Regions from separate parts of the uncultured Roseovarius sp. genome, predicted to be linked through region 2. Evidence: riboswitches for the same ligand, from Rfam matches in the RefSeq annotation. Region 2 holds a riboswitch; the other holds the start of a gene.
The links. Region 2 has a riboswitch for cobalamin ahead of AACZ65_RS11735 (hypothetical protein). Riboswitches for the same ligand answer to the same signal wherever they lie in the genome.
Positions count from the first base shown of each region.

Region 1 (5,790 bases), on a different contig from region 2:
GAGATAACGATCACATCGGCGGGCGTCTGGCCCAGATCAACGGGGTCTTTGCCATCCTCGATGGCCCCAGGTGTGGCGGCGAGCAGATGCATCAGGCGGTTCCAGCTTGAACGGGGCTGCGTTTTGCGGCAAGAGCAGCGTCACAGCTGCCCCTGTCGGGGCGTATCGCCGAAAGGGCAGAGCCATGGACTACAACGCATTGGGCGCCTCCAAGAAGGGCAGCAAGATCCCGCGTCACAAAGAGCATAACGCGCCGGGCACGGACAAGAACCCGTTCGGCAAGCGCCCCTCGAAGGAAGAGCTGATTGCCCGCCTCAAGGCGAAGGTCGAGAAAGCCACGAAATAGGCTCATAGCTGCTTTTCCATGAAGATGGACGAGGGGGCGTCGGGATAGTCCCCGAACGGGCCTCGTCTTGCAAAACCATGCCGTGCATAGAGCTTGTGGGCCGCGTGTAATAAATTCCCGGTTTCCAAACGCAGGCAGGGCAAAGCGCACGCGCGCGCCTCGTCCTCGATCTGGCGCAGCAGGGCGTCTGCCACGCCCTGTCCCCGCGCCGCCTCGGCCACGAACATGGATTTCACCTCGCCATATCCATCGCGCAGCGCAAGCGCACCGGTGCCGACGATCCGCGCCGCACTGCGCGCGGCAAAGAAGCGGATATCAGGCGCGCAGAGCGCGTCGATGTCCAGAAAGAAGTTATCCTCGGGCGGAAAGAGCGACTCCATCAGCGCATGGCTCGCCCGCAAGAGCGCGCTGGCCTCTGGATGCCTTGGGTCTGCCGCCTCGACGATGATCATGCCGAGAGTGCGGTGGTGATTGCAGCCCGATCCAGACCCGCCTGACCGATCACCACCAGCCGCGTCTGGCGCGGACCGGCTCCGTAGGGTTGGTCGAAATAGCTGTCCACGCGCGGCCCTACGGCCTGAATGGTCAGGCGCATCGGTTTGCCTGTCACTGCGGCAAAGCCCTTGAGCCGCAGGATGTCATGGGCGCGAATTACCTCTGTGACCTGACGGGCAAAGCTGGCCGGATCGCTGATCTCGGGCCGCGTCACTACAAAGCTCTCAAAGGCGTCGTGGTCATGATCATCGTGGTGATCATGGTCCTCGTCGTCGTGATGATCGTCGTCGTCATGGTCGCGGTGATGATGGTGCACCTCGTGCCGCGCTTCCATATCCGCCTCGGCCCCGATACCTTGCCCCAACAGCACCTCGATGGGCAGTGCCCCCATGGTCGCGGTCACAACCTGAACGCCATTGCGCGAGTCTGCGCGCAGCCGCGCGGTCAGCGCCGCACGCTCGTCTTCGGTCAGCAGGTCGGATTTGTTGATCACGATCATATCGGCGCAGGCCATCTGATCCTCGAAGAGCTCCGACAGAGGCGTTTCGTGGTCAAGGTTCTCATCCAGCTTGCGCTGAGCGTCCACCGCCGCCACGTCATGCGCAAAGCGGCCTTCGGTCACGGCCTTGCCATCGACCACCGTCACCACACCATCGACCGTCACCCGCGTCGAAATCTCGGGCCAGTTGAAGGCCCGCACCAGCGGTTGCGGCAGCGCCAGACCCGAGGTCTCGATCACGATGTGATCGGGCGCACGCTCGCGGTCCAGGAGCTTTTGCAGGGTAGGGATGAAATCTTCGGCCACGGTGCAGCAGATGCAGCCGTTGGACAATTCCATCACATCCTCTTCCGAACAGGCCTCGATCCCACAGCCCTTGAGGATATCGCCATCCACGCCCAGATCGCCGAATTCGTTGATGATCAGCGCAATGCGCTTGCCGCCCGCATTTTCCAGCATGTGCCGGATCAGCGTGGTCTTGCCGGCCCCGAGAAATCCGGTAACGACGGTGGCGGGGATCTTGGCTTGCATGTCTTGGCTCCTTCAGGGGCTTGCATCGGGCGGGGCGGCTGGCCTAAGCCCGGTATAAAAGGGGATCGGCGATGACGCACCGGGTTGTGGTCTGTTCTACGTGCGAGGGCACGGATGGCAAGGGCTTTGCTGCCCGTTTGCGCGCGGCTTTCAGCGAACGGGGCATGGAGTTCACGGTGCAGGACCATGACTGCATGTCCAATTGCGGCCGTCCGCTCAGTGTGGCGTTTTCCGCAGTGGGCAAGGCCACGTATCTCTTTGGCGACATCGACCCGACGATCGATCTAGAGGATACGCTGGCCTTTGCCGCGCTATATGCTGCCTGCGCCGATGGCTGGATCGAGGATGCGCGCCCTGCCGGACGGCTCCGGCATTGCCTGATCGGGCGCGTGCCGGGCTGAGGGATCATTCGATCACCACCGCAATCGTGGCCTCTATTGGCACGCCGTCCGTTGCAAGCTGTGTATGGTCATTGGCATTCAGCGTTACGCGCAGCTCATGCGTGCCAACCGGCAGCGCATCCAACTGCATCCAAGGCCCATAGGCGCGCGCAATCTTGACCCCGTTGAGGTAGAGATGCGCATGCCCGCGCCCCGGCACGACCGGCCCATTCACCCCCTCGGGATCAAAGGTGAAATTCTCCACCCCGATATGCAAATTGCGGCTCTGCGCCCCGTCGGGGTGCAGGGTAAGGCGCAGCACCGGAGCGGGCGTGCCCGCCTCGGTCAGGGCCGCATGTGCGCCGCCATGATCATGTGCTGCGTGGTCATGCATCGCCGCGCCATGGTCGTGGTCATGCCCCTCAAGCTGCGCGCCGGATGTGGCGGCGACCAGAAAGCCTAGCCCCGTGCCGAAAAAAAGGCCGATGCCGAGAAAGGCAATTGGTTTGGCCATCGTTCCTGTCTCCTGTCGAATGACCCCGGCACCGTGATGCCGGGGTTTTGAGATGTCAGGCGGCTGCGTTCTCGCGTTGCCAGAAATATCCGGCCAAGGCACCCAGACAGACCCAAGCCGCGAGACCCACGCCAAGCGCACGCGCGGCAAAGAGCGCGGCCAGTTCCGGCGGCACCGGGCCGGTAAAGGTCTCCGGTTCGGGCGCGCCGATCAGATGCGGTGCAGCCAACAGCGCCACCGCAACGACCAGCATCACGGGCCCTTTGCCAAAAGCAATCAGGCCCAGCCCGACCGCTGTGGCAATCACCGTGCCCCACCACCAGATTTGACGTGCGGTGATGTCTGTATAGGCCACGCCCGGAACTTCTGGCGGCAAGGATGCTGCGGGGGCGAAATGCAGCGCGACAAAGCCCGCCACGCCCCAGACGATGCCGCTGCGCGTGTCGATGCGCACGCCGTACTCCGCTGCCAAGCCCATGCAGGCCACCAGAACCAGCCCGTAACCGACATAGATCAGTGCCGAAAAGAGGATGCTCAGCCCGTCGCGCATCACGTCAAAGCCCGGCAATTCGGGCGTGGCGCTGACCGCCTCCGCCCCGAAATGCACAAGACTGCCCCCTTCATACAGCTCTGCGTGCAACAGCACCGGCTGAATGAAAACGATCTGCAACAGGGCGGCTATCAGCCCTGCACAGAAACCAGCGAACAACGCGCTGGTCGCGATTTTTGAAAACATGCGTTAGTGGCAGGGGAAGCCGGTCGCGTGGCGCACATCATGCGCGGCGTCATGCAGTGCCGAGGCCTGCACATGGCCGGCAACGGTCACGATGCCGAGGCCCAGAAACAGGGCTGCGACGAAGGGCAGGACGGTAGATTTTGCAGCGGTTTGAACCAATGCGGTCATGGCGGTATCTCCTTTGCGCCTCTCACCCGAGGCGGGATTGACGAACGCAGGGCTGGTCTCCTGGCTCGCGGGTCGTCGCCTGTCTGCCGCCTTCCCAAGGATTTTACACCTCAGTGGCATTTGGCAGGGGCTCGCCGCTTACAGTCGCGGGGGCGGCTGACGCATGGGCGCCCTGATTGGGTCCACCGGCACGTCATTCCCATTTCATCCCCGAGGCGCTTTGCACCCAAACGAGGAACCTTGCCCTTCTGGTATGCAGGCTGTGCGCCACCCCGTCAAGGAGGATTACGACCGCTCAGGAGCAATCTGCGGCATTCTTTTTGGCTCTGTTGCAATCCTTTCCGGAGAGCGAGAAGAACCAGTTTCGCCATTGGTCTTATGATGCGAGACGGAGTTCGAGCATAGACATTGCCTCCGCGAGACCGCAGGGGCCCAAGCCAAAAGAGCGTTTGATCATACGCACCTCGCCGTTGATGTCGCCGATCAAATTGAAGCTGCGTGATTGCCCTTTGCGCAGGGCCCGCATCACCTCGAAATCCTTGCTCGTGGCATAGGCGGTTTTCATCGTCTTGAACCCACGCACCGGTTTGATCAGCTGCTTGAGCCTGCCGTGATCAGCCTCAACGACTTTGGTCATATACTTGGCCTGACGGTGCCGAACGTCGCTTGCGCATTTACCCTCTTGCATGAGTTCAGCCCGCGCAGCGCCATAAGTCGGCGCCTTGTCGGAGTTGCTAACGCGCGGGTGCTCCAAGCCTTTCAGCACCTTGGCCAGAAGGCGCTTCGCAGCTTTCGTATTACGCGTCGGGGAAAGATAGAAGTCGATCAAGTCCCCGAATTCGTCGACGACCCGCTAGAGATAAGCCCATTTCCCACGGACTTTGATATAGGTCTCATCTACCCGCCAGCTATCCGATCGAGGGTGCCGCCATTGCCGACGCATGCGCTTCTCGATCTCGGGGGCATAGTGTTGAACCCAGCGGTAGATCGTAGAGCGGTCAACCCGATGACCCCGTTCGGCCATCATCTCTTCGAGGGCACAATAGCTAACCCCGTAGCGGCAGCACCAACGCACAGCCCAAAGCACGATTTCACCTCGGGAATGACGGCCTTTGATGTCGCTCATGCTACACCCCTTGTCTCAGCAGTGCCGCACAAAATGCTTGCCGCTGAAAAACTTTACAACAGAACCTTCCTATGCCCCTCGTGCCCAGACTGCTCGCCCCAACTCCGCGACTGCATTGGTCGGCTCCATCCCTTTCACTCTCTCAACAACGCAGTCACGACGTCAAAATCGTGCGCCGACAGCGCCCTTTCTTGAATGGCAAAGGTCAAGGGCCATCCGTGCAGGATGTGGTCTGGCAAGTTTAGATCATCACGGTCTTCGGTATCGAGAGTCAAAAGCGGCACTCGGTCGGTGTCATCAAAATCCCGCCATCTCCCAAAATCCGGCCCGAGAAATAGGGTGTGGAGGTATTGGCGAATATCGACCTTTTTCCTCCCAAGAACACGAGACACGAGGCCCCCGCTGTGTTCGTAAACGACCTCGTCCCGAGTTTCTCGAAATCGCGCAGAGATTGGGGCCGTCAGGCCCATCGCAGCCCTTTCGAAATCCTGATTCCGAAACAGGCCGCTGTTGTATCCGACCATGGGCTCGAACCGGATCGAGACGGCTTCGGACCTGGGCGGTACCGCATCGTTAAATCGTATCGGACATGTTTCCGGAACCGAAGCGATATGGACAACCCGCGCCGCACGATAGATGTCGTCCAGCGGCGATGTAAGGTCGACAAAGAAGAACAGCAAACCCTCGGCGGGGAGTTTGCCACTGGAGGGCACATGGCCGAGGTCCAGCTGCGCCACGAAATCGAGCGTGACCGTCGCGCCGCCCGGCAAGGTCGCAGACGGCCAATCAATTTCCAGTGGCAGCGTCGGCGCGCCCATAAGCCAAGACCGCCCCGCGCGAAACCGATCCGTCGTCTTGCGCAGCAACACCCCTTCGCAGCGCGCCTCCTCCAGCATTCGGCCCAGTTCAACCTGATCAACCGGCATAACTGTCGCCTCTGCCCAAGCGCTCTTGAGAACACCCCGAGTGGTCGGGTCCAATTGGCCCATTTTGCC
Region 1 covers NZ_CAXAUM010000002.1:300,290-306,079, forward strand. The annotation lists gene cobN (cobaltochelatase subunit CobN) at 1-92, opposite strand, end outside; gene AACZ65_RS03210 (hypothetical protein) at 185-346, shown strand; gene AACZ65_RS03215 (GNAT family N-acetyltransferase) at 349-798, opposite strand; gene cobW (cobalamin biosynthesis protein CobW) at 795-1,871, opposite strand; gene AACZ65_RS03225 (DUF1636 domain-containing protein) at 1,943-2,272, shown strand; gene AACZ65_RS03230 (hypothetical protein) at 2,277-2,765, opposite strand; gene AACZ65_RS03235 (CbtA family protein) at 2,821-3,501, opposite strand; gene AACZ65_RS03240 (CbtB domain-containing protein) at 3,505-3,669, opposite strand; cobalamin riboswitch at 3,702-3,927, opposite strand; partial or broken gene AACZ65_RS03245 (IS6 family transposase) at 4,046-4,795, opposite strand; gene AACZ65_RS03250 (DUF1963 domain-containing protein) at 4,930-5,790, opposite strand, start outside.
Region 1: it holds a riboswitch for cobalamin, as region 2 does, so the genes downstream of both, AACZ65_RS03240 (CbtB domain-containing protein) here and AACZ65_RS11735 (hypothetical protein) in region 2, are expected to answer to the same signal.

Region 2 (5,790 bases):
CCGGTTCTGTCGGGCAGAACACAATTGACCTGATCCGCCGCGCGCCGGGCGCCTATCAGGTGGTGGCGCTGACGGGCGGGCATCATATCGACCAGCTGGCGCGGGATGCGATTGATCTGGGGGCCGAAGTGGCGGTCACGGCGCATGACGATCTGCTGGTGTCCCTGCGCGAGGCGCTGAGGGGCAGCAAGGTCGAGGCGGCGGCGGGCAAGGCCGCGCTGATCGAGGCGGCCAGCCGTCCGGCGCAATGGGTCATGTCGGCTATCGTAGGGGCCGCCGGGCTGGCCCCCGGTCTGGCGGCGCTGGAGCAGGGCGCGACACTGGCCCTGGCCAACAAGGAATCGCTGGTGACGGCGGGGGCGCTGATGATGCGCACCGCGCGCGCCAACCGCGCCAATATCCTGCCGGTGGATAGTGAGCATTCGGCGATTTTTCAGGCGCTGGTCGGCGAGGATGCTGCCGCCGTGAGCCGGGTCATCATCACCGCCTCGGGCGGGGCATTTCGCGATTGGCCGCTGGAGCGGCTGGCCGCCGCCACCGTGGCCGAGGCGTCGAGCCATCCCAATTGGGCCATGGGACAGAGGATCACCATCGATTCCGCCTCGATGTTCAACAAGGCGATGGAGATGATCGAGGCGCGGGAATTCTTTGGCTTTGCCCCCGATCAGATCGAGGTGCTGATCCATCCGCAATCGCTTGTGCATGCGCTGGTGGGGTTCTGCGACGGGGCGCTCATGGCGCATGTAGGGCCGCCCGACATGCGCCATGCCATCGGCTACGCGCTGAACTGGCCGCAGCGTCAGGCGCTGCCGGTGGCTGCACTCGATCTGGCGGCGATTGGCACGCTGGAATTTCGCCCGCCTGACCCCGAGCGTTATCCCGCGCTGCGGCTTGCGCGCGAGGTCATGCAGGCGCGCGGCCTCTCGGGGGCGGTGTTCAACGCCGCCAAGGAGCGGGCGCTGGATCACTTTATCGCAGGAAGGATCGGGTTTACCGACATGAACATCGTGGTTGAGGAGGTTTTGACAGCCTTGCACGATGCGCCCGAGGCGCGGAATTCCGAGATGACCCTTGATGTGGTGGCCCACATGGACCATCTGGCTAGGAAGCAGGCCGATCTGGTCGTGTCTCAGCGAAAAACCCAAGGATAAAGTGTGGAAATTCTGACCTCTCTGCCGCAGTTCGGCAATCTGTTCGTGACCCTTGCAGCCTTTGTCGTGGCCTTGTCGGTGATCGTCGCCGTCCATGAATATGGCCATTACATCGTCGGGCGCTGGTCGGGGATCAAGGCAGAGGTGTTCTCGCTTGGGTTTGGTCCGGTGCTGTTTTCGCGGATGGACCGGCATGGGACACGCTGGCAGATCGCGGCCTTGCCCTTTGGCGGGTTCGTCAAGTTTCTGGGCGATGCCGATGCCGCGAGTGGCAAGGATGGCGCGGCGATGGCGGCGCTGCCGCCTGAACGACTGCGCCAGACCATGCATGGTGCGCCTCTCTGGGCGCGCACGGCGACGGTGGCGGCGGGGCCGATATTCAATTTCATTCTGTCCATCGTGATCTTCAGCGCGGTGATGATGACTGGTGGCAAGACCGCCGATCCGTTGACGGTGGGGGCATTGAAGCCGCTGCCGGTAGCTGGGATCACGCTAGAACCGGGCGACCGGGTGCTGAGCATCGAAGGCCAACCCCTGCCGGATGTGGCGGCGGGCGAGGTCTATGACGACATGATCGACGCGCTGCCGCGTGTGGCGCTGCTCGACTACAGGGTCGAACGTGCAGGGCGCGAGATCGAGGCGACGGGGCCACAGCTCATGCCGCCCTTGATCAGCGGGCTTGCGCCGCAATCGGCGGCATTTGCTGCGGATCTGGAGGCGGGCGATGTCATCACGGCGGTTAACGGCACGCCGATTGTGGCCTTTGAAGAGCTCAAGGTTGTGGTCGAGGGATCGAACGGGGCACCTCTGACGCTGACAGTGTGGCGCGAGGGTCGCGGGACCCACGAGGTCTCGATCACGCCGCGCCGGGTGGACGAGCCGCAGCCTGAGGGCGGGTTTCGCACCGAATGGCGGATCGGGATTGCGGGCGGCATGGCGTTCGAGCCTGCGACAGAGCGGCTGGGGCTGATCGAGGCGGTGGGCGATGCGGTGGCGCAGATCGGCGACATCATCCAAAGCTCGCTCTCGGGTCTCTATCACATGATCACGGGCGCGATCAGCAGTTGCAACATGTCCGGGCCGATCGGTATCGCGCAGGTCTCGGGGGCGATGGCCAGCCAGGGCGCGCAGAGTTTCATCTGGTTCATCGCGGTGCTGTCGACGGCGGTGGGGCTGCTCAATCTCTTTCCGGTGCCGGTTCTGGATGGCGGGCATCTGGTGTTTTATGCCTATGAGGCGGTCGCGGGCCGTCCGCCGAGCGAGCGGGCCTTGCGGGTGCTGATGACCGTTGGTCTCACGCTCATTCTGTCGCTGATGCTGTTTGCCCTCTTCAACGATATTTTCTGCCCCTGAGGGCGGGTGCGGCGATCCTGACTTGTCTGGCGCGACGATTTCGCGCGATGCTGCGCGCGTGCCAAAGGGGAGCGCAGAGCATGTCAGAGCATGACTATACCGCCCGCGTCGTGTGGACCGGAAACCGGGGCGAGGGGACGCGGCATTACAAGGGCTATGACCGCACCTGGAATGTCGAGACGCCGGGCAAGCCGGTGATCCATTGTTCCAACGACCCGCTGCTCGGGGGAAATCCCGGCCTGCACAACCCCGAGGACATGCTGATTGCCGCGCTCAGCGCCTGTCATATGCTGTGGTTTCTGCATCTGGCGAGTGACGCAGGCATTGCCGTGCAATCCTACGAAGACGATCCGCTGGCGGTGGGGGAGACCGACAGCGCCGGGGCGAGCCGGTTTCTGCGTGCCACGCTGCGGCCAAGGATTGCGGTGCCGGCGGGAACCGACCTTGCCCAAGCCGATGCGCTGCATGGGCAGGTCCATGCCTTTTGCTTTATTGCGCGCTCGGTGAATTTTCCGGTGAGCTACGCGGCGCGCTACCGGGTTCTGGCGTGAGCGGTCCGGGCGGCGTCGGTTTCAGGCTTGCGGCTTGGGGGCCCGCGCGGTTAGGCTAAACCTGTCAGGGTGCCGCCCTTTGGGGCGGAGAATTGGGAAGCCGGTGCAAGTCCGGCGCTGCCCCCGCAACGGTAAGGAAGGGCGTTTCGGCAATAGGCCACTGGGCAGGTTTGCCCGGGAAGGTGCCGCAACGCGAGGGCCGCATGGCCTGCCGTCCAAGCCCGGAAACCAGCCTTGGCGTGACGTCGAATCGCGGGGTGCGGTGCGGGCGTGTGCACGCCAGGCCGGATGCTCCGACGTGCCATGACCCTTGCCGCTCTCGCCCCATCCGACCCGGGGTGCGGTCGGGGAGAAAAGCAAGATGAGTTTTCTACGAATCATGGATGGGCTTGAGAGCAGCCCGGCGACCGGGTCACAGGCGATGCAGGCCGCGCGGTTGGGTTTCCTGCAATGGGCCTGCGCGGTCGATGGGCCGGTCACGTCACAGCTTGTCAGGGCCGCGCTGGAAAGTCCGGAGGCCCAGACCGCCGAGAGCGACGCGGCGCGGGCCTTTGTCGGGGTCCTGCAAGAGGCCTGCCGCGCCTTTCAGGTCAAGCCGGTGCGGCGTGGACGGGCGCGGATTCTGCATTGAGGGCAGGGCCGCGTGGCCAATGGCGACCGGAGGCACCAGCCGTTCGGTCATGTCACTGAAAATCTCTGCTTTGCCTGCGCGCAATAAAAAACGGCGGCACCAGGGAGGAGGAGGGGTGCCGCCGTTTCCTATACGTCCGGCCCAGGGAGGAGGAGAGGGCCATCCGCAAAACATAAGGACCTGTTCAGTCCCAATTTGACGGCCCCGAGCATCAGGGAGGAGGAAAGATGCCCGTGACCGTAACAGATACCCCAGGGAGGAGGAGGGGGGTATCTGATCCTTTATTACGACCGGTGGCCGTAAACTGTTTCATGCGCAACGCGGCGAATTTCGCTGCGGTGCAGGCCCAGATCGGCGAGGTCATGCGCGCTGAGCTGCGACAACTCATTGACCGTGCGGCGATAGGTGCGATAATCCACGATACGCTGCATGGCAGCATAAACAGCCGCGCTCAGGTCTTCGCCAAGAACGGCGGCGGCAGAGCGTCTGGTGTAAAACGTCGTCGGCATTTTTTCGGGTCCTTGCGGATTTGATCGTGTTCAAGTTCGGCGAAGTTCGTTTCGCCCTTTGTTGAGACTAAGATACGCCTTTGCTGCGCCTGCACAATACCCCGCATGAGCAATGCTGCTATGCAGCAATTGCATAAGCCGAAAGTGACCTAAGGTTAAGCAAATGCGGCATTTTTTAGGCGTTATGTGAAGATGTGCCGTCCCGGTTGTGGGGCGGGCGAAAGAGCAACCCAAGACCAAAGGACCGAAAATGAGCGATTTTCGCAGCGAACTTGAAGCGCGGTTGCGGCACCTCGAACTGCCCGACGGGGGCGATCTGATGTCACGGGATATGGTGCGCGCGCTCGAGGTCGAGGCGGGCGAGGTGCGCTTTGTCATCGAGGCTCCAAGCCCGGAGATGGCGCGGATGATGGAGCCGTTGCGTGCCGCCGCCGAACGCGCGGCGCTGAGCCTGCCGGGGATCGTCCGGGCTCGGGTGGTGCTTACGGCGCAGGCGGCCCCGCCTGTGTTCAAGCTGGGGCAGCATCCCAAGGGGGGCAATGCCTCGATCAGGCCAGAGGGCATCGGCGCGCTGCTGGCGGTGGCCAGCGGCAAGGGCGGTGTGGGTAAATCCACCGTCGCGGCCAATCTGGCGGTGGCGCTGGCGCGTCAGGGGCGGCGCGTGGGATTGCTCGACGCGGATATCCACGGGCCGAGCCAGCCTCGGATGATGGGGCTGAGCGCGCGCCCGGCAAGCCCGGATGGCACGCGGATCACCCCGCTTGAGGCGCATGGCGTCAAGGTCATGTCGATCGGGCTGATGCTCGATCCGGCCAAGGCGGTGATCTGGCGGGGGCCGATGCTGATGGGGGCGTTGCAGCAGATGCTGGCGCAGGTCGATTGGGGCGATCTTGACGCGCTCATCGTTGACCTGCCGCCGGGCACGGGCGATGTGCAACTGACGCTCAGCCAACGCGCGCGGCCCGATGGGGCGATCATCGTCTCGACGCCGCAGGATGTGGCCCTTCTTGATGCGCGCAAGGCGATGGACATGTTCCGCACGCTGCAGGTGCCGATCCTGGGCATGATCGAGAACATGTCGTTCTTTTCCTGTCCCGCCTGTGGCCATGAGGCGCATGTTTTTGGTCATGGCGGGGTCCGGCACGAGGCCGAGGGCTTGGGTCTGCCGCTCCTGGCGGCCTTGCCGATTGATCTGGAAACCCGGCTGGCGGGGGACGCGGGCCGTCCCGTGGCGGCGGGCGATAGCGCGGCGGCGCGGGCCTATCTGGCGCTGGCACAGCGGCTGGTCGATCAGGGGCAGGGCTGAGGGCTGGGGGCGCTGCCCCCGTCCCGGATTGATCCGGGATTCCCCCGAGGTATTTCGGGCCAGGCGAAGCCGGAGGCAGGGTTGAAGAGGGCGACCGCGTCAGTCGGGGATCGGCGTGGCCACCAGCCCCAGGCGACGGGCGCTGTCGAGCGAGAGCGTGTCGCTGTCCAGACCAAGCGGGGCCTGATAGCGGGCGATGGCGGCGCGGGTGCGGGCGTCGAACCGGGCCGTGATCTGGCCCGTATAGAGCCCGCGTGCCGCGAGCGCGCGTTGCACCGAGGCGATGAAT
Region 2 covers NZ_CAXAUM010000011.1:975-6,764, reverse strand. The annotation lists gene dxr (1-deoxy-D-xylulose-5-phosphate reductoisomerase) at 1-1,151, shown strand, start outside; gene rseP (RIP metalloprotease RseP) at 1,155-2,504, shown strand; gene AACZ65_RS11740 (OsmC family protein) at 2,585-3,055, shown strand; cobalamin riboswitch at 3,106-3,307, shown strand; gene AACZ65_RS11735 (hypothetical protein) at 3,417-3,686, shown strand; gene AACZ65_RS11730 (DUF1127 domain-containing protein) at 3,971-4,195, opposite strand; gene AACZ65_RS11725 (Mrp/NBP35 family ATP-binding protein) at 4,446-5,501, shown strand; gene AACZ65_RS11720 (peptidoglycan-binding domain-containing protein) at 5,601-5,790, opposite strand, start outside.